DNA from 2 places in the Lactobacillus sp. W8093 genome. Region 1 is predicted to be linked to the other one. Evidence: a T-box and tRNA genes for the amino acid it is inferred to sense, from the RefSeq annotation. Region 1 holds a T-box; the other holds one or more tRNA genes.
What was found. The T-box of region 1 lies ahead of leuS (leucine--tRNA ligase). A T-box ahead of a tRNA ligase gene usually reads a tRNA of that ligase, here a tRNA-Leu.

Region 1 (9,143 bases):
TTTGGACGCAATTATTGCCAAAGATCCCCAAGCACACGTTGCTTGTGAGACTATTGTCAATACGGGAATTGTCTATGTGTTTGGTGAAATATCAACATCTGCTTATGTTGATATTCAGAGTATTGTCCGTAAAACTGTTTTGCGCATAGGCTATGACAAACCCGAATTAGGCTTTGACGGCAACAATTGTGCAGTTTTAATTGATATTGATGAGCAATCACCTGATATCGCTCAAGGAGTTGATCATTCACTTGAAACACGTGAAAATCACTCTGACGAAGACCAGCTTGACCAAATCGGGGCAGGAGACCAAGGATTAATGTTTGGCTTTGCGATCAACGAAACGCCAGAGTTAATGCCTTTGCCAATCTCACTGGCTCACCGCTTAATGAGACAAGTTGCCAAGTTACGCAAGGATGGCACTTTAAGCTGGCTTAGACCAGATGCCAAGGCTCAAGTAACGGTTGAGTATGATGAACAGCAAAAACCTTTAAGAGTTGACACTGTGGTTATTTCAACGCAAACCGATGATCAGGTTTCAAACGAAGAAATCCGTCAAGCAATGATCGATTTGGTGATTAAAAAAGTTATTCCAGCTAAATACTTGGATGAAAAGACGAAGTTTCTGATTAATCCTTCTGGCCGCTTTGTTATTGGTGGACCTAAAGGCGATTCAGGCCTAACTGGACGTAAGATAATCGTTGATACCTATGGGGGTTATGCTCGCCATGGTGGCGGTGCATTTTCAGGTAAAGATCCTACGAAAGTTGATCGTAGTGCTAGTTATGCTGCCAGATATGTTGCTAAAAATATTGTTGCTGCGGATCTAGCTGATCGCTGTGAAGTTCAGCTTGCGTACGCAATTGGAGTTGCTCACCCTGTTTCAGTCATGATTAATACTGCCGGAACTGGCAGAGTTAGTGATGATTTATTGACTAAGGCAGTACGTAAAATATTTGATTTGCGCCCGGCTGGGATCATTAAAATGCTTAATTTAAGGCGACCAATTTACGAACAGACCGCGGCTTACGGTCACTTTGGCAGAACCGATATTGATTTACCATGGGAAAAAACCGATAAAGTTCAAGAACTTTTAAACTTTGTTCACGAAAATAAATAGTTTTATCAGCTAATGAAGGGGTTGTGATTGTGAAGAAGACAAATATACGAATAGTAATGATTGCGATTTTTATGACGACGTTTATGACCGCCATTGAAGGTACAATCGTTTCTACAGCAATGCCGACAATTGTTTCTGATCTGAATGGATTAGAAATCATGAATTGGGTTGTTTCCATATTTTTGTTTATGACTGCTGTATCGACTCCTTTATACGGTAAATTGGCAGACAGTTTCGGTCGTAAACCAATCTTTTTATTAGGAATAGCACTTTTTGTGATTGGTTCAGCGCTTTGTGGTCAAGCACAAAATATGGTTGAACTAATTTTATTCCGTGTTATTCAGGGGTTAGGCTCTGGAGCTGTTCAACCGGTGGCAATGACCATTATCGCCGATTTATACAGCTTGGAAAAAAGAACCAAGATGTTAGGTCTTAATTCCGGTTTCTGGGGTGTAGCATCAGTTATTGCACCACTGCTTGGTGGGTTTATTGTCCAAAATCTTTCTTGGCACTGGGTTTTCTACATTAATGTGCCAATTGGCATTATTGCCCTATTGTTAATTATCTTTTTCCTTAAGGAACCAAAGAATAAGAAGAAAAGCAAACTTGATGTTAAAGGAACATTTTGGTTAATAGTTTTACTTCTGACCTTAATGTTTACACTGCAGGATCTAGGGACAATTAAGCCGCTTATGCTGGCTGCTCTAGTTGCTTTAATCATTATTAGTGCAATTGTGTTCTACTATGAAGAAAAACGCGCAGAAGACCCTATAATGCCCCTTTCAATGCTCAAAGGCAGGGAGTTCTTAGCCGTCAATATGATTACACTGCTTATCGCAGGGGTAGTTATTGGTTTTGAATTTTACATACCAACCTGGATGCAGGGAATTAACGGTACTTCAGCTACTGTAGCCGGTTTTGCCGTAACGCCAAGTTCAGTAATGTGGGTAGTTGGCTCATTCTTAATTGGTGGTATGCTTAGCCGCTGGGGCGTAAGAAAAACCTTCTTCGGACTATTAACCATTCTTTTAATAGCAGATTGCATGTTGCTAATTGTGCCGATACACACGCCATTTTGGGTATTCTGTGTGATTGCCACATTAAATGGCTTTTCCTTTGGTGGCGTTTTAACCGCATCACAGGTTCGCTCACAGGTGCTGGTTTCAAAAGAAAATATCGGTGTTGCTACTTCTTTTAACACTTTGATGCGGTATTTAGGGCAAACCATGATGGTTTCAATTTTTGGTATTACCTTTAACACCATTGTTGCAAACCAACTTGCTCATCGTCCTAATTTAACTCAATCAATGATGAACAAAATTGTTTCTTCAGTTAAAGCAAAGGAGCTTGCCGCTAACTTAATTCCACAATTAAGAGGAGTGCTCTTTAGCGCTTTAAAAGGTGTTTACTGCGTTTCTCTAATAGCAATTATAATTTCAATTATTTTTAACTGCATTTATAAAAAACAACAAAAAAATAGCTAACTAAAATAAATATTGAGTAAAACCTGCTGGTAACCAAATCAGCAGTTTTTTTATTTATTTAACTTTTCTCTATAGTAGAAAAGTCGCTTTCTAAAAATTATAATAGACGATATCAAAAAATTTACAGATAGGAAGTATAGCATGGAAAGGCAAATTACCAATTGGCGTTCTTTAGGCGGACATGTCGGTGCTGGAGGAAAAAAGGTTAGAGATGACCTGCTTTTTCGGTGTGGTCAATTATATAATTTAACCCCATTTCAAAAGGAGCAACTACAAGATAAATATCAAATTAAACGTGTTTTCGATTTTAGAGGGCAGGATGAACGCAAACAATTTCCAGATTTCTTGTGGTCAGGTCTAGACTACGTGGTAATTGATGTGTTAAAGGATGCTCAAGTCAATCAAGCCAGTGTGGAAACGATTATTTCTGGTAGTTATAGCGCGGAAGAAGATATGTTAACTACTTATGAAGAACTGGTAATGGAGAAGTCTGCACAAACAGGTTATCGGCAATTTTTGTTGACTTTAATCAATGATCCCACTCCAACAGCATTTCACTGTTTTGCGGGCAAGGACAGGACTGGCGTAGCAGCAGCTCTCATATTAAAAACTTTAGGAGTCAGTGATGAGGAAATTTATGCGGACTACCTTGAAACTATTCCGGCACGTAAACAAGAAAATCAAGAAATTTTAGACTACTTGCAAGATCATTTAACTAGTGCGCAGCTAGATGAGGTTGCGGTTGCACTAACCGTAAAAAAAGCTTATTTAGAAAGATATTTTGCTACTATCAAGCGCAACTTTGGTGATTTTGACAATTATCTTATGCAAGGACTGAATTTACCAGCTGATTTTAAAGATAAGATGCGCCAAATTTATTTAGTGTAGGTCACAATTTTAAAAAGATGCTCAATGCAGCGTTTAACTTTAAATAAGTAATTAATATATGAAGGTAAAAATACCGGTAAAACTATAATTACTAAATTAAATATTTCTTCTTATTTGTAGTTAAAAGTTTATAAAATGTTCATCATTAAAATAAATAACTAAGTAAAACTTTTATCAAGTTGATTTTTGCTAATAAATTCAACTTAATAGCTGACTTTGCAGCTAAAATGCGCTAAATTTAGTTAGTATGATATTAAAACTAACAAGAATTTGAATAAAGGAGAAAAAATGCAACGCGACGAATATATCAAAAGTCTCAATCTTGAACCCCATCAAGAAGGTGGCTGGTTCAGACAAGTTTATACCAGTGATAAGCAATTTTATGACGAAGATAGCAAGGGAGAACGTTTCTACTACACCTCAATTTATTTTTTACTCGATGATAAGAATTGCTCTCATTTTCACCGTTTAAATCATGATGAGATGTGGTATTATCACGATGGTCAGGCAATTACTATTCACTGCATTTCGCCTGAGGGCAAATATTATGCGGTTAAATTAGGAAAAAATGTTGCGCAATGTGAATGTCTGCAGTTTAGGGTGCCAAAATATACTATCTTTGCTTCGGAAGTGACCGAGCCTGACAGCTTTTGCCTAGTAAGCTGTGTTGTTTCTCCCGGCTTTGATTATCACGATTTTGAGCTGCTTAAAAAAGCAGATTTGTTAAAGAAGTATCCAGAATATAAAGACGTCATTGACCGTCTAGCTCAAGATTAATTCTGACTACAAAAAAAGTTCAAACTACTAAAAGTTTGAACTTTTTGTTTTAAACTAAACTGTTTTCTTGTGCGCGCATTTCTAAATAATAGTGATATAAGAAGGAGTAGCCGATTAGTAAGAATGCAATCCCTTCTAAAAAGCCGCCAACTACATCTGAAGGATAGTGTACGTGGCTAAAAATCCTTGTATATCCGATTAATATGGGAAAGCAGGCCCAAACAATGCATAACACATATTTGGCCGCTTTATTTTTGATTAATAAAATTGTTAAAACAATTAAAATTCCAAATAAAGTAGCACTGCCAACCGAGTGTCCAGAAGGAAAACTATAACCGTGTGCTGCAACTAGATGATGTGTGAAAGGCCTGTGACGAGCAATAGCATGTTTAATAATCCAATTATAACCGTTGGCAGCAATCATCGTTCCGGCTGTAAAAAACGCATAGGCAAACTTTTTAAAAACTGCTAAGACGATTACCAGCAAAATGGTTTCGACCATAATCACATTCGTATTGCCCAGATTAGTAAAAACAGTAGCAAATTTGATAAGTATTGGATTATTGTTGCAGATAATATTAATTACAGTCCGGTCAAATTCATGAATAAACTGGTTTTCTGAAGCAACTAGAATTGCCCATGCAGCATATAAAATTAAGAATATGGTGGCGGGTATTATGGTATCTCTTTTTGTTTGAATTGTTTTGTTCAAAAACTTTCTCCCCTTGTTTTTTTTAGCATTTGTGGTAAATTATAATCATTATTGGTCAAAAAGGAAAGATCAGGAATTAGTAGTAATTTTGTTTTTCTATAGAGAAGAGTCGGTTGATGCAAGACTTGAAAAACAAGTTATGAACTGAGCCTGAAGACAAGTCTATCGTTTGCTATCCGCGTTAAGGGGCGTGAGTGTCACACTTTTTAGTGTGGAACTTAGGTGGTACCGCGATTATTCGTCCTATGAATTGTTTCATAGGGCTTTTTTTATGAGGTGAAAATATGTACAATCACAAAGTCGTTGAAAAAAAGTGGCAGGATTATTGGGAAAAAAATCAAACATTTAAAACTAGCACTGATTCTAAAAAGAAAAATTATTATGTTCTAGACATGTTTCCTTTTCCATCTGGTAAAGGGTTGCATGTTGGGCACCCTGAAGGTTACACAGCAACTGACATTGTTGCACGGATGAAACGGAGTCAGGGCTATAATGTTCTTCACCCAATGGGGTGGGATGCGTTTGGTTTGCCAACCGAGCAGTATGCGCTGCAGACTGGTCAGGATCCAGCTGTTGTTACTAAGGAAAACATTGCTAATTTTAAAAGACAACTTAATAAATTGGGTTTTTCTTACGATTGGAATAGAGAGCTGGCAACCTGCGATCCCAAATACTACAAGTGGACGCAATGGACATTTGAACAAATGTATAAAAACGGCTTGGCTTATGAAGCAGAAGCGCCAGTTAATTGGTCACCTGATTTAGGCACTGTTGTCGCTAATGAAGATATAGTAGACGGTAAGACTGAACGTGGAGGTTACCCGATATATCGTCGTAATATGAAGCAGTGGATGCTTAGAATTACCAAATATGCTGATCGGCTGCTAGCAGGTTTAGACAATCTTGATTGGCCAGAAAATATTAAGGAGATGCAAAGAAACTGGATTGGCCGCTCGGTAGGTGCCCAAATCACTTTTAAAGTTAAAGATTCTACAGAGACCTTTGACGTTTTCAGTACGCGTCCAGACACTCTTTTTGGGGCAACTTATGCAGTTTTAGCACCTGAAAATAAATTAGTTCAAAAAATTATGACTGCTGGTCATAAAGATGAAGTTAACGCTTATATTAAACAAATTGAATCTAAGTCCGACCTTGAAAGAACAGATTTAAACAAAACCAAAACCGGTGTGTTCACTGGGGCTTATGCAATTAATCCAGTAAATAACGAGGAAATTCCGATTTGGATTGCTGACTATGTTCTTGCTAGCTATGGTACTGGCGCGGTAATGGCTGTACCGGCCCATGATACGCGTGATTATGAGTTCGCTCGGAAATTCAATTTGCCTATTAAGGCTGTAATCAAGGGTGGAGATATTGCTCAAGAAGCATATACCGGTGAAGGTCCGCACATTAATTCCGATTTCTTAAATGGTCTTAATATTGAAGATGCCAAGAAAAAAATTGTGGCTTGGCTAGAAGAACATCACGCTGGAGAACAAAAGGTTAATTACAAATTGCGTGACTGGGAGTTCAGTCGTCAGCGTTACTGGGGTGAACCAATTCCTGTAATTCACTGGGAAGATGGAGAAACAACTTTAGTTCCCGAAGATGAACTGCCACTTGTTTTGCCTCATGCTACTGATATCAAACCATCAGGTACTCCTGAAAGTCCATTGGTTAACTTGAAGGATTGGGTAAATGTAGTTGACAAGAATGGCCGCAAAGGTAAACGTGAAACGAATACTATGCCAAATTGGGCTGGGTCTTCTTGGTACTTCTTACGCTTTGTTGACCCGCACAATGATAATAAACTGGCTGATTATGAATTGTTGCAGAAATGGATGCCGGTTGACCTATATATTGGTGGTGCTGAACATGCCGTTAGACACCTGCTTTATGCTAGATTTTGGAATATGGTCCTTTATGACTTGGGTGTTGTACCAAATGAGGAACCTTTCCAAAGACTTTACAATCAGGGTCTTATTCTGAAGGATCATGACAAAATGTCTAAATCAAAGGGCAATGTTGTTAACCCGGATGATGTGATTGACGAGTATGGTGCGGATAGCCTGAGAATGTATGAAATGTTTATGGGACCGCTTGATGCTTCGATCGATTGGGATGATAACGGTCCAGCTTCTACAAAGAAATTTTTAGACAGAGTTTGGCGCTTATTTGTTAACGATTTGGACTTAAAGTCAATACCTCAAGAAAATATCGTTGACGAAAATGATGGTACTTTAGATAAAATTTATAACGAAACTGTTAAAAAAGTTACCGAAGATTTTGATGATCTGCACTTTAATACGGCAATTTCACAATTGATGGTCTTTATTAATGCTGCTCAAAAGGCTAAAACAATTCCTAAAGAATATGCAGAAGGCTTTATTACGCTTTTAGCTCCGATTGCTCCTCACATGATGGAAGAAATTTGGCAAATCTTTGGTCACGAAGAATCAGTTACATTTGCCAAATGGCCATCCTATGATCCAGCTAAGTTGGTAGAAACTACTGTTGAAATAATGGTTCAAGTCAATGGTAAGTTACGAGGAAACTTTAAAGCTGCAAAGGATATGGCTCAAGAAGAAGTTAAGAAGCAAGCTTTGTCCTTACCTCACGTTCAAAAATTCTTAAGCGGCAAAGAAATTAAAAAAGTCATTGTTGTACCTAATAAAATAGTCAATATTGTAGCCAAATAAAGTTAATTTTTCCTAAAGTGCAAAGTATATTTGTTGTTAATTGCCTTTTTTCATTCACAATAATATAGTTAGTAAATAAGATTTAGGGAATATTAATGAGAGAAAATAATTCAGCAGAACAAAATACGCAAAACACTTTTATTAAAGGCAGTGCGTGGATGACTTTTGGGTCTATTACTTCACGTATTTTAGGTGCCCTCTATATAATTCCGTGGTTTTATTGGATGTCACCTTACGGTAATATTGCTAACGCTCTGACTGCAAGAAGTTACAACATCTACAGTATTTTTATCTTAATTTCTACTGCGGGAATTCCTGGTGCTGTTGCCAAGCAGGTAGCAAAATATAATGCACTTAATGAATATGGCGTTGGTCGTAAACTGTTTCATCGCGGCCTAATTCTTATGGTGATTTTAGGAATTATTTCAGCAGGGATCATGTACCTTGCTTCGCCTTTTTTAGCCTCTAACGGTGCCCAAGTTGATCCTAGACAGGTAAAAGTAATGCGCAGCCTATCGTATGCCATTTTAATTATTCCTGTATTGAGCATCATGAGGGGTTATTTTCAGGGCTATGAAGATATGATGCCGTCTGCAATTTCCCAGTTTGTCGAGCAGCTAGCCCGTGTTATTTGGATGCTGCTGACTGCATACGTGATTATGCAGGTGCAGCACGGCAATTTTGTGGATGCTGTAGTGCAGTCCAACTTTGCAGCTGCAATTGGTGCGATTTTTGGTATTGCTATTTTAGCGTGGTTTTTGTTTTCCAGAAAAACCATGCTTGACGAATTGGTAGAAAATTCCGACAATGAAATTCAGGTTTCAACTTCGGCCTTATTTGTTGAAATCATCGCCCAAGCTATTCCATTTATTATTATTGATGCCGGCATTCAGCTTTTCTATCTCGTAGATCAATATACTTTCCATCCAATGATTGCTAATTTAATTACTGCAAGCAACAATACTATTGAAACTTGGTATGCTTTGTTTGCACTTAATGCTAATAAGTTGATCATGATTATTGTGTCTTTAGCTAGTGCGATGGCAGTAACTGCAATACCGCTATTATCAGCAGCTCATACGAAACATGATTTTCACGCAATTTCGGATCAAATAGGTAATACATTAGATTTGTTCTTATTTGTCATGATACCGGCTGCTTTTGGGATGGCAGCAATTTCTACCCCGGTTTACACTATTTTTTATGGCTACGACCAATTAGGTTCAAATGTACTGTACCTTTCTTCTTTTACTGCTATTTCTTTGGGGTTATTTACTGTATTGATGGCTATTTTACAGGGCTTATCAGAAAATACGTTGGCAATAAAATATTTGGTTTTAGGGCTAATTATCAAAATTCTGATGCAATATCCAATGATTTATCTCTTTAAAGTTTATGGACCTCTGCTGGCAACTAACTTGGGCATGTTGGTAATTATCTTTATGGCGCTGAAGCATCTTAAA
Region 2 (21,085 bases), on a different contig from region 1:
ATTAATTACCGGATGACCACAACCGGTGGTCGCTATCATTTAGACGATCATCATATTGAGATTAACGCCCATTTTTTAGCACCGCAATATTTCCGGGAATTGATTGGCATTATTAAACACGAATTAACCCATTATCACTTGCATTTAAGTCATCAAGGCTACCGTCATCAAGATCAAGATTTTAAAACTTTGCTTAGTGCAGTAGGAGGCTCGCGCTATGCACCGGATATTGGCTTAAAAAGGACTAGGAAAGCAAAATATTTATATGTTTGCACCAAATGCGGCCAAGAGTTTTTACGTGTCCGGCGGCTTAACTTGCGGCGCTTTGCCTGTGGCAGATGCGGGGGAAAATTAAAATTGTTGAAGCAGAATTTAGCCATTAATTTACACTAAAAATCTTTTGCTATAATTTGACTTTTTGTTAGGTACCAAACTATAATGAAATTATAAATATTAGGTACCTAACTTTTTTAATTTAAAGGAGATTAATTATGAGTGAATTAAGTGATGATTTAATGAGACAGCTTCATTACATAATGCGTGCCAGTCGTTATTATTTATATCAGAACAAGGGACCAATATCAGGGCAAAAACGGGTTTTAGCTGTCTTAAAACTTGAAGATGGCTTATCGCAAAATTACTTAGCGGAGATTCTGGCTCTTAAACCGGGTTCTCTTGCTGAATTATTGAAAAAAATGGAACTAAAAGGCGATATTACCCGTAAAACTGATGACCAAGATAAAAGGGTAAAACGGGTTTATTTAACTGATTCTGGAAGAGAAAAGGCTAACAAATTAAAGCTGTGGGTAGATAAGCGGGATACCGAACCATTTTTTGCTGGTCTAACAGAGGAAGAACAGAAGCAACTAAGACAATTATTAGAAAAAATAAGCAATAATTGGGATGACGATTTCAAAGAAAAAATGGGGGAAATGGTTGATCCGGCAGACTGCATGGCAAAGTTTAAGAAATGGTGTAAATATGCGGCAGATCATGATTGTTCTAAAGAGGAGCTACATAAAATGTGTAAACATATGCCAAAACACCATCATTGTCGCCCTGATTTTGATATGGATGATGATTGTGTGCGGAATTATTGTAGATTTGTTAAAATGCGCAAATACAACCGCGACTTTTACCCTAAATGCTGGCATAATGAAAATGAAGATTTATAATTAGAAAATAAAAAGTTTTTCAATAGATAATTGAAAGACTTTTTATTTAGTCTAAATTCAGAAAGCCGGTATCCTAGATGGCATTCAAGTCACGACAAGATAAAAAGCAAATGGTTAAACTTAGTGATTTTTTAGAACTCTTAAAAAGCTTAAACGTTAAAAAATCATTATTTGCACTCGGATTAATACTTAGTTTAATTACCAGTGTTGCTAATTTGGCTTTGCCTTTGCTGACTAAGGTGCTGGTAGACACAAGCAAATGGGATAGTTTTAATTATTCAAGTTTAATAATTATTATCGTTGTTTTTGTTTTGCAGTTAATTCTGGGAACTTTGGGCGGCTATGTTTTGCGTTATTTTGGCGAGAGCGTAGTTAAGAGTTTGCGTGAACGCCTTTGGGAGCATTTGCTTAAACTGCCAGTGACTTATTTTGATGAAAACAAAGTCGGCGAAAGCAGCTCTCGGCTAGTGAATGATACGGGAATTATTAAAGACTTACTGGCCTCACAATTTCCCAATTTTATTACCGGTGCTATTCAGCTTTTATTTTCACTAATTATCTTGGTAGTCATGGATTGGCAAATGGCAACACTCATGTTTACGGTCGTGCCCATTGTGGTAATCATTTTACTACCAGTGGGGCGCATAATGGTGCGTTTAGGACGCAAGCTGCAATCAGCAACTGCCGAGTTTAATGGCGCTGTCAGTGAAAAACTATCCGAAGTCCGTTTGATAAAATCCAGTAATGGTGAAGAGTGCGAACAAAAAGCGGGCAATAAAATGATCCAAAGAATCTTTGGCATCGGGGTGCTCGACGCGCGGGTCGAAGCTGTATTGCAGCCAATTATCATGACCTTGATGATGGCTGCCTTCGCTGGTATTTTAGCTTTTGGCATTATTAGAGTGGGTCAAGGCTCATTAACAAGTGGTTCATTAGTGGCTTTTCTGCTTTATTTATTTAATGTAATTGCACCGGTTGCCAATTTTGCAACTTTCTTTTCTCAAATTCAAAAGGCTTTAGGATCAACCGAACGTATTCAGGCAATTTTAAAGATTAAGCCTGAACAAAATTTGTCGCATCAAAGTTGCGATTTAACTAATAAAACTCTCACTGCTCAAAAAGTTAGTTTTAGTTACAAAAAAGGTGAACCGGTTTTACAATCAATTTCATTTACTGCTAAACCTAACTCGGTAATCGCTTTTGTAGGACCAAGTGGCGGCGGTAAATCTACCATTTTTTCTTTATTAGAGCGTTTCTACCAACCGGCTAGCGGTCAATTTACTATTGCAGGCCAAAATATTCAGGATATTGATTTGGTTAACTGGCGTAACCAAATAGGGTATGTTTCACAAAACAGTGCAATATTTTCTGGAACAATCCGTGATAATTTGGTTTATGGGTTAAATCAAAAATTAACTGACGATGAGCTGTGGCATGGACTTGCTCTGGCTTATGCTGATCATTTTGTGCGGGCATTTCCTGACCAAATGGAAACTGAAATTGGCGAACGAGGAATTAAACTATCAGGCGGACAAAAGCAGCGCTTAGCTATTGCCCGTGCCTTTTTAAGAAATCCTAAAATATTGATGCTGGATGAAGCTACTGCCAGCCTTGATTCAGAATCAGAGGGCAAAGTACAGCAGGCACTTGACAAATTGATGGTCAACCGCACCACGTTGGTCATTGCTCACAGGCTCGCTACAATTGTTAATGCCGACCAAATTTATTTTGTTGAGCATGGTAGAATAACAGGTCACGGTACTCACCATGAATTGATGCAAAATCACAGCCTGTATGCCCGGTATGTCAATGAGCAAATGGTAAATTAAACCATTTTTAGCTAAAATGAGTAAGAAAAGTCTTGTGTTAAAGTTAATTTTGGGTTATAGTATTGAATGTGTTGCGGGCATGGCGGAATGGCAGACGCGCAAGACTAAGGATCTTGTGATCGTTTTTAGATCGTGGAAGTTCGAGTCTTCTTGCCCGCATAAAACTTATTGGAGCTGAAGCTCCTTTTTTTGTGCCCTAATTTAAAGAACCAAAGAAAGTATAATTTTTACTATTTTTATTTTAAAAATTAATTACATTGCATAATTTACAGCCAATAGAGGTTATACTTAATTAAGAGAATTTTTTAAAGCAAGGGAAAATCTATGGCGAGAAAACGAAAAAGCAGAAAATTATCTAACACAGCGATCATTATCCGCACGTTTATTATTTTATTTGCACTTATTGTTGCGTTTGCAGCTTTTCGCTATTATCGTCGTCAGGCAATTCAGTCAGAGCAAATTAGACAAGAGCAACTTGCTCGCGAAGAAGCCAGACAAAAAATAATCAGGCAGCATAAAGCTTTTATTAGGGAGATTGGACCAATAGCCAAGGAAGTTGATAAGTCCTTTGATTTATTACCCAGCATTACAATAGCTCAAGCTTGTCTTGAAAGCGATTATGGCAAAAGTGACCTTTCGCAAAAATATAATAATTTATTTGGTGTCAAGGGCAATAATCCCAATACTTCGGCTGTTTTAAAAACTAAAGAATTTGAAAAGGGTAAGTGGATTATCGTTAAAGCCCGCTTTCAAATTTATGACTCTTATGAGGCTTCTATCAGGGCCCATGCGCGGCTGTTTCAAAAAGGCACCAGCTGGGATGCTAACCAATACAGTCATGTTTTAGCTGCCAAAAATTATCGGGCACAGGCACGCGCTTTGGTTAAAGACGGCTATGCCACTGACCCTAATTATGCTGATAAATTAATCAAATTAATTGAAGAATACAACCTTGACCGTTTTGACAAATAGAGTGCAATCAACTCCAAAGATGGTCATGATTTTTGGTACAATAAAATAGTTATAAATTTTCGGGGTGAAAGGATTCAGAATGAACACAGAATCAATTTTGACAGGATTAAATCCACAACAAAAAAAGGCAGTTAAGATTACGGAAGGACCATTATTGGTTGTTGCAGGAGCCGGTTCTGGCAAAACATCTGTGTTAACTCGCCGAATTGCCTATTTGGTTGCTGAAAAAGAGGTTGCGCCCTGGAATATTTTAGCCATTACTTTCACTAATAAAGCAGCTAGTGAAATGAGACAAAGAGAACAGAAATTACTGGGTGCCCGTGCCGATAGCATTTGGATGTCTACTTTTCATGCTCTTTGTGTACGTATCTTAAGGCGGGATGCTGAAAAAATCGGCTATACTGGTAATTTTTCAATTGCTGATTCTGCAGAGCAGCTTACGTTGATTAAGCACATTGAAAAAGAGCAAAATATTAACCCGAAGATGTATGAACCTAGAAGAGTCTTAGCGGCAATTTCTAACGGAAAGAATGATTTGCTCACGCCAGATGCCTATGCAGCTAGTGCGGCTTCACCTTTTGAAAAGATAACTGCAAGGGTATATCGGGAATACCAGAGACGCTTAAAGCACGATCAAATTATGGATTTTGATGATTTGATTATGCAGACTTTGGTTTTATTCAAGAGCGATAGTACGGTTTTACATTATTATCAAAACAAGTTTCGCTACATCTTGGTAGATGAGTATCAGGATACTAATCAAGCCCAATACGAGTTATGTCACGCACTGGCAGCCCAATACAAAAATATTTGTGTTGTGGGCGATGCTGATCAGTCTATCTATGGATGGCGCGGCGCTAATATGGAAAATATTATGAATTTTGAGCAGGACTATCGTGATGCCGGTGTTCAAACAGTTAAGCTTGAACAAAATTATCGCTCAACAGGTCATATTTTAGCAGCTGCGAATGCGGTTATTAAGAATAACAGTCACCGCAAGGCTAAGAACTTGTGGACTGATCAAGGTGAGGGTGCCAAAGTAACATATTATCGTGCTCAAAGCGGCGATGATGAAGCCCATTTTATTATTGCTAAAATTCAGGAAGAAGTTAAAACTAAAAAGCGGTCTTACAATGATTTTGCGGTTTTATACCGTACAAATGCGCAATCCAGAACTGTAGAAGAGTCTTTTGTAAAGTCAAATGTGCCCTATCAAATAGTTGGTGGTCATAAATTCTATGATAGAAAAGAAATTATGGACATTATGGCTTATTTGAAGCTGGTAGCTAATCCGAGTGACACAATGAGTTTTAACCGGATTATTAATACTCCCAAAAGAGGTATTGGACCAGTGAGCGTACGCCGCTTTTTGGATTTTGCCCAAGAAAATAATTTGACGCTTCTCGAAGCGTTTAATCATCTAAATATGTCGGGAGTTTCACCTCGCGCCGCCGCCAAATTAAGCGACTTCGGAGCTAAATTACGTGATGCAATTAGTTATGCTGCAGGTCATAGCGTTACCGGTCTAACTGAAAAAGTCTTGCAGGATTTTGGTTATACAGCTGCGCTTAAGGCTGAACATACTATTGAGGCTGAAACCAGACTGGAAAACCTTGATGAATTTCTATCGGTAACAAAGCGTTTTGATGATGAATATGAAGAAAGTGCTGCAGATGACAACGCACTTAGCGATTTTTTAGCTGAAGTGTCTCTTTTAAGTGATCAAGATGATTTGGCCAATAATGATGATCAAGTAGCATTGATGACCTTGCATGCGGCAAAAGGGTTGGAATTTCCAGTGGTCTTTTTAGTCGGAATGGAAGACGGGCTCTTTCCTTTGTCAAGGTCTTTAATGGAAGACGACCAGCTGGAAGAAGAAAGACGACTGGCCTATGTTGGCATTACCAGGGCTAAACAAGAGTTGTTTTTAACTAACGCATATTCACGGATGATGTACGGGCGGATGCAAAATAACCTGCCTTCAAGATTTTTGGCAGAAATTGATCAAGAAGATTTGAACACCGAAAATTCTGTGCCAATTGACTTAACTAGTACCAATTTTCAAACTACAACAGCACCATTTGCTAATAGTGATGAGCGTGCTCGAGCACAGGTATATACACCCAAAGTCAAACCATCTGGAGCCGTTGGCGCCGAGAAGAAGGGCTGGAACGTTGGAGACCAAGTTGAACATAAAGCTTGGGGTAAAGGCGTTGTCACCAAAGTTAACGGTAAAGGTGAAGATATGGAGCTCGATATTGCATTTAGTGGTAAAGGAATCAAACGGCTTCTTGCAGCATTTGCACCAATTAAAAAGGTATAATAAAAATAGAAGTTTAAATATATTTTTTAATCGGGAGGAAGAAAATGGCTGATTTAACTCTTGATGAAGCCAGAAAAGAAGTTGCTGCGCTGAGAGATAAGTTGGACGAATGGGCCAACGCGTATTACACCAAGGATACCCCAGAGGTAGAAGATAATGTGTATGACAAAAATTATAATCGCTTAGTTCAATTAGAGCAGGAATTTCCTCAGCTGGTGTCGCAAGATTCCATAACGCAAAAAGTCGGTGGACAAATTGACAACCAGTTCACCAAAGTAACCCATGAGATTCCAATGCTTTCAATGGGCGACGTCTTTTCTAAAGAAGAACTCCAAGAATTTGATAATCGTGTTCGAAAACAAATTGGTCATGAAGTTGCTTATAATGTGGAATTAAAAATCGATGGCTTATCGATTGCGTTAGAATACACTGATGGTAAATTAACTAGGGCATCTACTAGAGGTAACGGTCAAGTCGGTGAAGATGTTACTCCCAATGCCAAATTTATTTCAGATATTCCGCAAACCCTACCAGAAAAATTGACCACAGAAGTTCGTGGTGAGTGCTATATGGGTAAAGAGCCTTTTGCTAAACTTAATGCTGAACGCGACGAAAAAGGTGAATCGGTTTTTGCCAACCCCCGTAACGCTGCTGCTGGTTCTTTACGGCAACTGGATGCAAGTATCACTAAGCACCGGCATTTAAGTACATTTATTTATACTTGGGTTAATCCACCGCAAGAAATCACAAGCCAGCATCAGGCAATTGAGAAAATGACCCAGCTGGGTTTTCATACTAATCAAACTGGTCGAAGAATTGCTAAAATGTCTGAAATCTTCGCTTTTATTGATGAATATACGGTAAAGAGAAATTCTCTGGATTATGGTATTGATGGGATCGTCTTAAAGGTTGATGCTCTGAATTTACAACAAGATTTGGGTAATACGGTCAAAGTACCACGTTGGGAAATAGCTTATAAATTTCCGCCGGAGGAGCAACAAACAGTGGTTCATGAAATTAAGTGGACAGTTGGTCGTACAGGTGTCGTAACGCCGACTGCAATCATGGATCCGGTGCAACTTGCTGGTACAACTGTTTCACATGCTGTTTTGCATAACGCCGATTTATTACAGCAAAAGGATGTTCGCATTGGGGACACCGTTATGTTGCACAAAGCGGGCGATATTATTCCTGAAATTTCAGAAGTAGTTTTGGCTAAAAGACCTAAGGATGCACAACCATATCCTATTCCTACTTCTTGTCCATCCTGTGGTGAAAAATTAATTCACTTAAAAGATGAAGTGGCGCTGCGGTGTGTTAATCCTTCTTGCCCAGCACAAATTGAGGAAGGTATTACCCACTTTGCCTCCAGGCCCGCAATGAATATTGATGGTTTGGGACCAAAAATTGTCAGACAGTTAATTAAAAATGATCTGGTCCATAATGTAGCTGATTTGTATCATTTACAAGCTGCAGACTTAGAAAAATTAGATCATTTCAAAGACAAAGCGATTAGCAACTTATTGAATGCGATTAATAACTCAAAGAGTAATTCTGTTGAATTGCTACTGACGGGATTAGGCATTGATCATGTTGGCGCCAAAGCTGCTCGTTTGATAGCACAAAAGTTTAAAAATATGGCAAAGATTATGTCAGCAGACGTGCAAGAAGTAGCTTCAATCGCTACAATAGGCATGACAATTGCAGAATCTTTGACTACCTATTTTGCCCAAAATGAAGTGGTGGAATTAGTTAACGAACTTAAAGCCAGTGGGGTTAATATGGATTATTTGGGTAAAAGCCCTGAAGCTGTAGCGGCAGCTATTCCTGATAACGATTTTAAAGGTAAAACCGTTGTTTTGACTGGTACTCTGGCACACTATACCAGAAGTCAATTTACTCAGAAGTTACAATCCCTTGGCGCAAAAGTAACTGGTTCTGTTTCTGGTAAAACTGATTATGTTATCTATGGTCAAGATGCTGGTTCCAAGTTTACAAAAGCACAGAAGCTAGGCGTGCAATTATTGACTGAAGAAGAAGCGATTGCCAAAGTTAAATAAAGGAACGTTTAAAGTGAAAAAATACTTGCAAATATTAGCACTTCTGGGAACATCGCTCTGTTTGACGGCATGTGGAAATTTAAAAAATTCCGACTTGGCCAACAACGCGAAAACTTCTTCAAATTCTAATGCAAAAAGTTATCAAACTACTGAAACAGGTAATAATGGCTATACTGTTTTGCTCAAAAATGGGCATTATGTTACAAGTCCGATAGCTGGTCTGACTGCAACTAATAATAATAATTCAGTTGATTCACGCGAGCTGGAGCGCGGTTTAGTAGATATTTCTAAAGGCGTCTATTCAACTAATTCTTATGTTTTCCAAGAAGGACAGTACATCACTGCCAATATGGCAAATGAGTGGCTTGGTCGAAAATCTAAAAACAATCCAAGTGGACTTAATCCTGAAGCAGGGACTAAGAAAAATTATCGGCCCTATTATCTAGAAGAAATTTTTGAACAGGATTATTTAACAGGTTCTGGTCCGAATTATCATATTGGTGGCATTAGTATTGGCTTGGCAATTAACTCAATTGACTACTACCAAAAGGTAAAGGATGGCCCCGAATATCAAGCTGAAATTTCCCGTTCTCAGCAAAAGCAATTTGGTCAACAAGCAGCCGAAAAAATTGTCTCCCGCCTGCGCAAGAAAAAGGCTTTAAAAAAAGTTCCAATTACTGTAGGTCTTTTTGCTAAAGAAAGTAAAGACTCATTAGTAGCAGGAACTTACTTTTTAAGCGGGACAGCGGTTGCCAATAGTAGTAAAATAACTAAATGGAAAACTATTGATACGCAAGCAGAAGTATTGCCTACGGTTGGCAATAAAAAAGCAATCAACAGCAGTGATGCCTCAAGCTTCAATAGTTTCAAGGAATCTATTCAAAATTATTTCCCTAACGTTAGCGGGGTAACGGCAACATTACGCTACGAGAATGGTAAATTAGCTCAGGAAAACATTTCAATTACTACTCAATTTTATGGGTATGAACAAATTCAAAGTTTTACTAGGTTAGTGTTATCAACCGCAAAGAAATATCTGGCAAATAATGTGCCGATTGAAATCAAAATTGGCTCTGTTAGTGATATTCAAGCACTAGTTGCTAAGGAAACGGGAGATAGTGGTTATCAAGTTCATATTTATGGTGGCGAATAAGGAGGTATATTTGCGTGAAAATCACAGAAGATACAATTAAGCACGTTGCGGTTTTGTCGCGACTTGAAATTGATGAAAAAGATATTGCGAAAGTAACTGAACAGATGAGTTCGATTATCAATATGGCTGATCAATTATCTGAAGTTAATACTGATGGAGTTAAAGAAACTGTTCAAGTTGTTGATCGCGATACTGTTTTCAGAGAAGATAAGCCGGAACACTGGCAAGACAGAGATGAATTAATGAAAAATGTTCCTGACCAAGCCAATGGCTTCATTAAGGTGCCTGTAATTATTAATAAGGATGAGGACGAGTAATGAATTATTTAAATGAAGATATAGACTCTTTGAATAAAAAACTTGCCCAAAACACTTTGTCAGCTGACAAATTAGCGCAAGATACAGTTGAAAATATTAAAAAAACTGATGACAAGTTAAATGCTTGGATCACAATCCAAGATGATGCTAAACCAGCAAATGACTTGGATTTTGAGCATAATAAATTAGCAGGTATTCCAATCGCCATTAAAGATAATATTATTACTAAAGGCGTTAAGACTACTGCCGCTAGTCATATTTTGGATAATTACATTCCAGTTTATGACGCAACAGTAATTGAAAGATTGAAAAAAGCGCAAGTGACTTTTGTGGGTAAAACCAATATGGATGAATTTGCGATGGGTTCATCTACGGAACACTCTTATTTTGGTATAACTCACAATCCGTGGAATTTAGATAAAGTGCCAGGTGGCTCCTCTGGTGGTTCAGCAGTCGCAGTTGCTTCAGGTCAAGTAGTTGCCGCCTTAGGTTCTGACACTGGTGGTTCAATTAGACAACCTTCTGCATTTAATGGTATTTTCGGTATCAAGCCAACCTATGGTCGGGTTTCACGTTGGGGTCTAATAGCATTTGGCTCGTCTTTAGATGAGATTGGCGTCATGAGTAAGCGTGCCAAAACTTCTGCTCAAGTCTTAAATGTTATTGCCGGTAGTGATGGTCATGATTCGACCTTGTCAACTAGGGCAGTTCCTGACTTTACCAAATACATTGGTCAAGATGTCAAGGGATTACGCGTAGCAGTAGTAAAAGAATATATGGCTGCCGTTGATGGTGATATGCGTGCAGCTATCCAAGAACAAATCGATGCTTTGGAAAAAGCAGGCGCAATTATCAGTGAAGTATCGTTACCTTTAACTAAGTACGTTGTTCCAGATTATTACATCATTGCTTCAAGTGAGGCTTCATCGAATTTGCAAAGATTTGATGGTATTCGTTACGGTTATCGTGCTCAAGATACTAAGAATTTATTAGATGTTTACGTTAAGTCACGTTCAGAGGGCTTTGGTGAAGAAGTAAAAAGACGAATTATGCTCGGCTCTTTTGCACTTTCAGCTGGTTCTTATGATCGTTTCTTTAGACAAGCTTCTAAGGTCAGAACGCTGATTTGTGAAGAATTCGATAAAATCTTTGCTGAAAATGACGTTATTGTGGGACCAACTACTACCACACCTGCTTTTGGTATTGGCAGTGAGATTTCTGATCCAATTAAAATGTATAACAACGATATCTTGACAATTTCCGCAAACTTAGCTGGAATTCCAGCTGCCAGTGTTCCTGCTGGATTAGTAGACGGTATGCCTGTTGGTCTGCAAATTATGGCTAAAAGATTTGATGAAGGCAGCATCTTCCAAGTGGCTGACTTTATTGAACGTACTAACAAGTTTTATGAAAAAACACCAACTGGAATGGAGGATTAACTGATGAATTTTAAATCAACAATTGGGTTCGAGGTTCACTTTGAATTAAAAACTAAAAGTAAGATTTTTTCACCTTCGCCAGTAAGTTATGGTGCCAAGCCCAACACAGAAACTAATGTCATTGATTGGGCAATGCCGGGTGTTTTGCCATACGTTAACAAAGATGTTTACCGTTTAGGCATCATGGTTGCTTTGGCAACCCATTCACATATTTTACCGACTACACATTTTGACAGGAAAAATTATTACTACCCTGACAGCCCTAAGGCATACCAGATTACCCAGTTTTTCCAACCCTTAGCACGTGACGGCTATGTTGAAATAGAAGCTCACGGTAAGAAAAAACGTATTGGTATTCACGAAATGCACATTGAGGAAGATGCTGGTAAAAATACTCACGGTACAAACGGTTATTCCTATGTTGACTTAAACCGTCAGGGTGTGCCTCTGCTTGAAGTTGTTTCAGAACCGGAAATTGCCGATCCTGATGAAGGATACGCTTATCTCGAAAAATTGCGTAAGATAGTTCAATTTACCGGTGCTTCTGACGTCAAGATGGAAGAAGGATCAATGCGTGTTGATACCAATATTTCCATTAGACCTGCCGGTCAAAAAGAATTGGGTACTAAGGTCGAAATGAAAAACCTGAACTCATTTGAGCATGTGCGCAAATCACTAGCTTATGAGGAAAAACGGCAAGCACAAGTTTTGCTTTCCGGTGGTCGCGTCCAACTTTCTACTCGTCGTTTTGATGAGGCAACTGGTAAAACTGTTTTGGAGCGGGTTAAGGAAGGCGATGCGGACTACCGCTACTTCCCAGAACCGGATATTGCTCCCGATCATATTAGCCAAGAGTGGATTGATGAAATTAAGGCTTCGTTGCCACGCTCTGCGGAAGAACGCTATAACCAATATGTTAATGAGTTTGGCTTAAAAGAATACGATGCCAATGTCCTTTTGCAAACTAAAGAAAGCTCAGACTTTTATGATCAAGCCGTTGCAGCTGGTGCTGATCCGCAACTTGCTGCCAATTGGATGAATACGCAAGTTAACGGTTACTTAAATGATAATCGTGTTTCTTTAGCTGATATTAAGTTGACCCCTGAACACTTGGCAGCTATGATTAAGTTAATCAAGGATGGCACAATTTCTTCTAAGATTGCGAAAAAAGTTTTTGCGGAAACTATTGCTAATGGTACTGACCCTAAGAAGTATGTGGAAGATAAAGGCATGGTGCAGTTGTCCGATACCAGTGTATTAGCGCCAATGGTAAAGGAAGTTGTTGATAACAATCCGCAATCAGTTGAAGACTTTAAGAACGGTAAAGATCGTGCAATCGGCTACCTTGTTGGTCAATTGATGAAGCAAACTCTCGGAAAAGCCAATCCAAAAATAATTAATAAATTATTGAACGAAGAATTGCAAAAGCGCTAAGTAAGTTATTGTAGTGATAAAGGGTAGAAATTATGACTAAAAAAGCAAGACTGATTTATAACCCTGTTTCCGGCCACGAACAGATGCCAAAAAATGTCGCAGATATATTGGACGTTTTAGAACGTGCCGGTTATGAGGCGAGTGCTTTTCGAACCACCCCTGAAAAACAAAGCGCGCAAAAAGAAGCAACCCGTGCTGCCAATGAAGGTTTTGACTTAATTGTCGCTGCCGGTGGTGATGGCACAATTAATGAGGTTGTGAATGGCATTGCCTATCTGGAACAAAGACCGAAGATGGCAATAATTCCAGCAGGTACTACCAATGATTATGCCCGTGCTCTGCATATTCCTCGTAATGACGTTGCCGAAGCTACTAAAGTCATTCTTAAAAATAAAACTCGCAAAATGGATATAGGTCAAGCTACTTTTGCTAAAGACATCCAATATTTTGTTAATATCGCGGCCTGTGGTTCACTAACTGAACTAACTTATGGTGTTCCTTCAGAAGTTAAATCAGCTCTTGGCTACACAGCGTACCTGATCAAGGGTGCTGAGATGTTGCCACATTTAACTGAAAATGAAATGCGTTTAACTTATGATGAGGGCGTATATGAAGGTAAGTTGTCGATGCTGCTCTTAGGCATGACCAATTCTATTGGTGGCTTTGAGCAAATAATGCCAGATGCGGAATTAAGCGACGGTTTATTTCAGTTAATTATTGTTAAGCCTGCTGATCCGGTGAAGCTGCTTAAATTAATGGCACTGGCACTGAATGGGCGTCATGTTGATGATCCTGATATTATTTATACCAAGACTACCAGTCTCAAAATTGAATTAACAGGTAAAAGTGCACACGAAAAATTACCTGTTAACCTAGACGGTGAAATCGGTGATTATTGTCCTGTTACCTTTAAAAATTTGCAGCAGCGCATTGAATTCTTTATTGGGGAATAAAATAATCAGTGATTCTGACATAAAACAACAAAAAGGGAAATTAAGCATTAAGTTACTATTTTCTAGTAACTTAATGCTTTTTTATTGGCTTTTACTAACCCCAATCTTTAACTTAATACCCAAAATTTCTGCCAATGCTGAAAATAAGGTTATTAATATCTGCAAGCGATTTCATTAAACTGGATAATGTAATCGAATACAGAAAGGAATATTAACATGGAAGATTGGTTAAATATTGAAGATAGAGTTTACATTGTGACTGGAGGCTCATCTGGTATTGGAGCAGCTATTGTTAAGGAGCTGGCCGATAGGGGAGCAAAAGTTGTCGATGCAGACTTAAACGAATCTAAAAATGCTAATAAGAATGTGGAATTTTGCCACACCGATGTGACAAATAAAAAGGAAGTGGAGCAAACAGTCAAACATACAGTTGAAAAATATGGTCGAATTGATGGTGTTGTAAATAATGCTGGTATTAACTTGCCCCGGCTTTTAGTAGATGATGAAGAGCCTGAAAGTCAATATGAAATGACCGAAGATGACTGGGCAAAAATGTTTACGGTAAACGTTAAAAGTGTAATGCTTATGTCTCAAGCAGTCGGTCGCTTTTTAGTAAAACAAAAACACGGTGTAATTATTAACATGTCTTCTGAGGCTGGATTAGAAGGCTCGCAAGGTCAGAGCATTTATTCGGCTACTAAGGGTGCTATTAATGGCTTTACCAGATCTTGGGCTAAGGAATTGGGCAAATTTAATGTCAGAGTTGACGGTGTGGCGCCAGGAATCATGGAAGCAACAGGTTTAAGAACACCAACTTATGAAAATGCGCTGGCTTATACCAGAAACATTACCGTAGATGATTTGCGTGCGGGCTATAAGAGTACTTCAACCACTCCAATGGGTAGAAGCGGTCACTTATATGAAGTTGCAGATTTAGTAGCTTATCTTCTCTCCGATAGAGCAAGTTACATCACCGGCGTCACCATCAATGTAGCCGGAGGAAAATCGAGAGGCTAGATGAAAGGAAACTAATGGATAGCTATTTATTTGGACTCTTAAAACTCTTCATTGAAAATGGCTCAATGACGATGCAAGAAATTGAAGCTTACAGTAATATTTCTGCTAAAACAGCTAATAAACGTATTGCTGAAATAAATTCTATTTTAGGAAAATCAGCACATATTTCGGCTGGCATTGAAAGATTTCAGTTAATAATAAATGACTATTCAAAATTTCTGGATATTGAAACTCAATTTTTAAAAGGGGAGCTGGATTTAAATGATCCGGTTAAGAGAAAGGCATTAATTATTGATATTCTTATTAAAAATAAGAATTTTATTTCAATTGATGATATAGCAGATAAAGTAACTGTTAGTAGAAAAGTAATTAATAAGGACTTAAAACAGATTAGAGCTAGTCTTAGTTCTTATAAGGGTGAAATTGAGTCTAAGACGGGAAAGGGAATCAAGGTAAGCTTTGCCAGCAATTTCGATGAGATTTGTGCATTAAGAAATTTTGTCATTAATCACACTTCCAAATCAAGCTGGTTAAGTTTTACTGCCACCTTTTCTGAGACTGTTAAAAGCTTAGAAGTTTCAAAAGAAGCTCACCACCAAATATTAAACAATATCTTAGCGGTTAAAGTATTCAAAAATTACGGCTATACTCTGCAGCATTTGCCTAAACACTATCATCCTTTATGGGATGAAACTAGCGCTATCTGCAACTTAATTGCCGAGTTAAAAGAGACAATCAAGGATATTACTAAGGCAGAAATAAAATTTATTCTTTCGCCATTAGATTTGTCTAAAAATAATTATTTAAATTTAGCGACTGTGGAACAGGCTTTTCACCAAAATTATGAGTTGTTATTTGTTCCTTTTAAAAGTACGCTATTGCAATATGGATTAAATGCTCAAACAGTTTATGAAAGAATTAAGTGGCATTTATTATTTTCAATTAACCGGACACTTTTATATACGAAAATTATTGAGGTTTTACCCAGAAATATTTCTGACAACTATCCGATTGCCTTGGAATTTAGTTTAAAACTAGCTGATAGGATAAATACTCAATTTGCAGTTTGCCTTTCAAAAAACGAATTAAATTATTACGTGGTCTATTTTGAAATGTTTCTGGAAGAAATTTCTGAAGACACCAAAGAACAGGTAAGAGTGGCTTTTGTCGGCTCAATTCGCAGTTCCGTTAAAGGGTTCATCGAAAATAAGTTGCTGAACGTTTTTGAGAATTTAAGAACTTATTCTTTCGCTAATGTGACAGAGTTCAAGAAAGCGAATGACAAGTTCCTCTTAGTTTTTGTGGACAAGCCTTTAAAAATAAAAGATGTGCAAGTGGTAAATGTGGGCACGGCTTTCAGACCGGAAGCATTGTCGATAATTATGCAAATTTCCGTGATTGAGCAATTAATAAAGCAGGGGAAGATTATTTTATCCGTAGAACACCTTGAAGCCGATGATTACTACGACGCCGTTGACAAGATGATTGACCATCAAGTGCAAAAAGGGCAATTAACTCCTGATTTTAAGCGCACCTGGATTGAAAGAGAAAAAGATACCAATAACATTTTTACGAATGGAATTGCAATTCCCCACGCGATTGATTTTTCAAACAAAGAAAGAATACTGGTTAGTGTTGGCATTATTGACAATAAAATTTCATTCAAAAAGAATGAACTAAAATTGATTTTTTTAATTGGCATTCCGAACAGCTTAAATAAGGAACTTATCGACGCAACATCAAGACTTTATGATTTTATTAGCTTAATTTCTAGAAACGAAATTTTATACGACAACATTGCTCAATATGATGACTCAAAACAATTAATTCAAATAGCAGAAGGTGTGTAAATTGAATATTTTATTTATTTCACTGTTATTAGGGGCAGTTTTTCTACTTCAAAGTTTTTTCGGCTTTTTACAAGTTAAGAATTTTGTCAAAGTTTTTCGCAAGATGTGTAAAAACGGAAAAGTTTTAATTGGAAAGAATCCTAAAAAACTTAGGGCGGGAACTCTGTTATTACTTAATATTGATAAACAGGGCAATATCAGTCACGCTCAAATAATGAAGGGCGTAAGCATTTTTGCCAGATTTAAACAATTAAAATCATTAGAAGGTAACTGCTTACCTTTACTAGCTAGCAGTTACGAAGAATTAAATAATTACGATTCTCTCACACAGGAATGTATTTTGAATGCTTACCGCAATTTGATTAATTATCAAACCGGCAAGATGAGTCGAGAGGATATAGACACGAGTACTAATTTTCTTTCTCTGCCTGTATTTTCAATGTGGAAGAATGAGTTAGTTGGAAAATTTAAAGAAATAAGGAGAAGGCGAGAATTATGAAATATATTATTAATTTTGCCACTTGGTTTATGGGATTATTTCAAGCCGGTGGTAAGCAATTCGCAAATTGGGTAAGCACAATTATTCCGTTAGTTTTGATTATGCTCGTATTCATGAATGCCTTAATTGCAATGATTGGGCAAAAGAAAATGAACAAATTTGCTCAGGCATCTTCTAAGAATCCGTTCATGAGGTATATGATTTTACCCTTTATCGCAGCATTTATGTTGGGTAACCCTTTAGCACATACTATGGGCAAGTTTTTACCCGAATATTACAAACCTAGTTACTATGCTTCATGTGCCCAATTTTGTCACACGAGTAATGGTGTGTTTCCGCATATCAACCCAGCAGAGTACTTCATCTGGATGGGAATTGCGGCTGGTGTCCAGAAGTTAGGCTTGAATACCATGGATTTAGCCGTTAGATACTTACTTGTCGGTTTAGTTATGAACTTTATTGGCGGTTGGATTACCGACTTTACTACTGAATATGTATGTAAGACAACGGGGATCAAATTGTCTAAAGAAGCTAATGTTGCGGAATAGATTAAGTTGGGAGATGACAAAATTATGACCAAATGGAAAAGCGTGAAAATAGTTCACGGTTCTGGTGGCTGGGGCGGCCCCCTAGTAATTACACCAACTGAACAAAAACACACAATTTTGTATGTTACCGGTGGCAACAAACCGGCAATAGTTGACAAGCTGGTTAAGTTAACGGGTATGAAAGCGGTAGATGGTTTTAAAACCTCTATTCCTGATGCAGAAATCGCTGTAGCAGTTGTGGACTGTGGGGGTACGTTAAGGTGTGGTATTTATCCTAAAAAGAAAATTAAAACAATTAATGTATTGTCGACAGGAAAATCAGGACCGCTAGCAGAATTCATTACACCAGAACTTTACGTATCTGCTGTTAATGTAGATGAAATTACCAGTACGGAAGAAAACGCTTCAGCAGATAGCACTCAGAACGCAGCGGAAACTGAGCCAACTGAAAGCAGTATTGATACTGATAAAACCCTAACGCAACAAAATGATGGTAGTTGGGTAGCTAAAATTGGTGTTGGCGTTGGTAAGGTCGTGGCGATTTTTAACCAAGCAGCTAAAAAATCTGTTGATACGGTGATTAAAACTATTTTGCCTTTCATGGCGTTTGTATCGCTGCTGATTGGTATTATCAATGCCTCTGGTATTGGTAAGTGGTTTGCTAAATTGATGACTCCGCTGGCAGGTAATGTATGGGGCTTGATGCTTCTAGGCTTTATTTGTTCCTTACCATTTTTATCACCATTATTAGGACCCGGCGGAGTTATTGGTCAAATTATTGGTACTTTGATCGGAGTAGAAATTGGCAAGGGTAATATTCCACCACAATACGCTCTGCCAGCATTATTTGCCATTAACACCCAAAATGGTTGTGATTTTATTCCAGTTGGCTTAGGTCTAATGGACGCAGATGCAAAAACCGTTGAAGTCGGAGTTACTTCAGTATTATATTCAAGATTTATAAATGGTGTGCCACGTGTATTTGTAGCATGGCTTGCAAGTTTCGGCCTTTACAGTGGAAAATAGAAAGGATTTCTAAAAATTGGGAAAAGAGCCTATATTTAAAACAGTAGTTAGAGAAATTGGCAAAGAAGCACAAGATTTCAAAGCCGTTGACATGTTGATTTTCTTCGGTGATGAAGCACCAAGTGCGTTACGTGACTCTTGCTTCATTATTGACGTTAACAAAGTAGATGCCAAAATAATAAAAGGCATGACACTTAAAATTGGTGATACTGATTATCAAATTACCGCAGTGGGTAGTGAAGTTAATACCAATTTGAGTAATTTGGGTCATATTGCCGTTAAGTTCACGGGCGATGAAGAAGCCGATTTACCAGGTTCCTTATATGTTGAAAAGAAAGCTTTTCCAACAATTGAAGTAGGTACTGAAGTAGAAATCTTTTAAAGGCTTTAGTATAATTAGTTAAATTTCGGGAATTTAAAAACACTCCTTTTTAACTTGATTAGTTATTGAAGTGCTCCATAATAGTTAGAAATTAATCTGACTATTAGGAGCACTTCATATCAGGAGTGTTTTTTGATATAAAAAATAAGTAGTTCTATCTTAAGAACTACTTATTATTATTTTGATAGTTTGGCGCTAATTGCGACTATTGCTGCTGCCACCAAAGATTTCTAGTAAGAACATAAAAATATTAATGAAATCAAGGTAGAGTTGCAATGCACCAAGTACTGCCAAGCCATTAGTTGAAACTTGATTACCGTAATTGATGTATATTGCTTTCATCTTGTTAGCATCACTGGCAACTAAGCCTGTAAAAAGAATGACACCAATAAATGAGAAGACATAGTTAACGGCAGGGTTGCGTAAGAACATGTTAACTATCAGGGCAACTACAAAACCAAGTAAAGCAGCACTCAGGTAGGCATTCCAGTTGCTAAGATCCCTTTTAGTGAAAGTACCAAACAAAGCCATAGCAATAAAGACGGCAGCTGCTGAAACAAAGGCAGAAGTGATTTGGGTGCCGGTATAAAAGCCGGCAATCAAGGCAAACTCAAAGCCATAAATTACTGATAATATTGTTAACATTACTAAACTGGCAACTGGACTACGGTCTGCCTTAAAGCTAATTCCCATTGATAAGCCAAAAGGTACAAATAAAATGAGCCACATCATGGCTACTGGCATGTTCATCACAGCGCTTCTGAATACGGTCATTGTTAAATAGGCAGCTAATGCAGAAACAAGCACTGCACCACCCATCAGCGCATACATTTTAGTTAAAAAAGTATTAGTTTCGGAGATGGTGTGGATTTGGCGCCTATCTGAATTAGTATCATAATTATTCATGAAAAACGTCCTTTCTTTAATTTATTAATAATAAAAGTAACACAGACTAAAGTAAGTGTGAAGGGAAAAAGCTGAAATTAATCCAATATTAAGAATACGGCATGTACATTACTTTTAACGGGATTTTTAGTAAAATAGAGATATTAATTATGTTTGTAAAAAAGGACAAGATATGGAAAAAAATCAAATTATTAAGTTAGAAATTACCGATTTATCTTATGAAGCAATGGGTGTGGCTCATTATGAAGGGATGACAGTGTTTGTCAACAATGCTTTACCGGGAGAAACAGTAGAAGCCAAGATTTTAAAAGTAAAGAAACACTTTGCTTTTGCTAAAATCGAACAAATTATTAAGGAAAGCCCTGACCGGGTTAACATTAAACTTAACCAGTGGGTCCAAACCGGCTTGGCCTCTTTAGCACACATCAAATACGATAAGCAGCTCGAGTTTAAGCGCAAACAAGTGGTAAATTTATTGCAAAAAGCTCATTTAGATGATGTAAAAGTAGGAGAGACATTGCCTAGTCCTGAAGAAACAGGCTACCGTAACAAGGCACAGGTGCCAGTGCGTGAAGTTAAAGGCCAGCTTGAAATTGGCTTTTTCAGAAAACATTCGCACGATTTGGTGCCACTGACTAATTTCTTTACGACTGATCCAGAAATTGACCGCGTTTTGGTTGCAGTTAGGGATGCATTGCGTCAATATCACGTACCTGCATACGATGAAATTCATAATCAGGGTGAGGTGCGGTATTTAGATGTCCGTCGGAGTAAGGCTACCGGTGAAATCATGGTGATTTTAGTTTGCTTGCACAAAGATTTTCCGCAACTACCTAAAGTGGCTGAGGCAATTAAGCAAATTGATGGCGTAACTAGCCTAGTCTTGAACTATAACCCGAAGAAGACCAACGTTATCTTAGGTAAGATTGATTACTTGATCTTCGGTAAGCCACAAATTACGGATCAAATTGGTGATGTTAAGTTTAAGATTTCCCCTGAAAGTTTCTTTCAAATTAATTCACTGCAAACACCCCGTTTATATGATTTAGCTATTAAAAAAGCTGATTTGCAACCTGAAGATATCGTGATTGATGCTTATTCAGGTATCGGAACTATTGGTTTAAGCGTTGCTAAACACGTTAAATCTGTCCGTGGAATTGAAAGCGTGTCTGACGCGGTGAAAGATGCCAATAATAATGCTA

Region 2: it encodes a tRNA-Leu, which carries the amino acid that the T-box ahead of leuS (leucine--tRNA ligase) is inferred to sense. The anticodon was not compared.

Annotation. Positions count from the first base shown of each region.
Region 1 is NZ_JACFRL010000007.1:82,051-91,193, reverse strand. Features, by position in the region: gene metK (methionine adenosyltransferase) at 1-1,120, shown strand, start outside; gene H3T47_RS06135 (MDR family MFS transporter) at 1,150-2,604, shown strand; gene H3T47_RS06130 (tyrosine-protein phosphatase) at 2,746-3,492, shown strand; gene H3T47_RS06125 (cupin domain-containing protein) at 3,781-4,269, shown strand; gene H3T47_RS06120 (phosphatase PAP2 family protein) at 4,319-4,981, opposite strand; T-box leader at 5,038-5,230, shown strand; gene leuS (leucine--tRNA ligase) at 5,266-7,680, shown strand; gene H3T47_RS06110 (polysaccharide biosynthesis protein) at 7,776-9,143, shown strand, end outside.
Region 2 is NZ_JACFRL010000012.1:6,805-27,889, reverse strand. Features, by position in the region: gene H3T47_RS08395 (SprT family protein) at 1-393, shown strand, start outside; gene H3T47_RS08390 (MarR family winged helix-turn-helix transcriptional regulator) at 492-1,175, shown strand; gene H3T47_RS08385 (ABC transporter ATP-binding protein) at 1,253-3,004, shown strand; tRNA gene H3T47_RS08380 (tRNA-Leu) at 3,078-3,163, shown strand; gene H3T47_RS08375 (glycoside hydrolase family 73 protein) at 3,329-3,976, shown strand; gene pcrA (DNA helicase PcrA) at 4,056-6,299, shown strand; gene ligA (NAD-dependent DNA ligase LigA) at 6,344-8,359, shown strand; gene H3T47_RS08360 (CamS family sex pheromone protein) at 8,373-9,512, shown strand; gene gatC (Asp-tRNA(Asn)/Glu-tRNA(Gln) amidotransferase subunit GatC) at 9,527-9,829, shown strand; gene gatA (Asp-tRNA(Asn)/Glu-tRNA(Gln) amidotransferase subunit GatA) at 9,829-11,268, shown strand; gene gatB (Asp-tRNA(Asn)/Glu-tRNA(Gln) amidotransferase subunit GatB) at 11,272-12,702, shown strand; gene H3T47_RS08340 (diacylglycerol kinase family lipid kinase) at 12,735-13,655, shown strand; gene H3T47_RS08335 (SDR family oxidoreductase) at 13,872-14,672, shown strand; gene H3T47_RS08330 (PTS sugar transporter subunit IIA) at 14,687-16,522, shown strand; gene H3T47_RS08325 (transcriptional regulator GutM) at 16,524-17,021, shown strand; gene H3T47_RS08320 (PTS glucitol/sorbitol transporter subunit IIC) at 17,018-17,569, shown strand; gene H3T47_RS08315 (PTS glucitol/sorbitol transporter subunit IIB) at 17,594-18,595, shown strand; gene H3T47_RS08310 (PTS glucitol/sorbitol transporter subunit IIA) at 18,612-18,977, shown strand; gene H3T47_RS08305 (Bax inhibitor-1/YccA family protein) at 19,173-19,883, opposite strand; gene rlmD (23S rRNA (uracil(1939)-C(5))-methyltransferase RlmD) at 20,056-21,085, shown strand, end outside.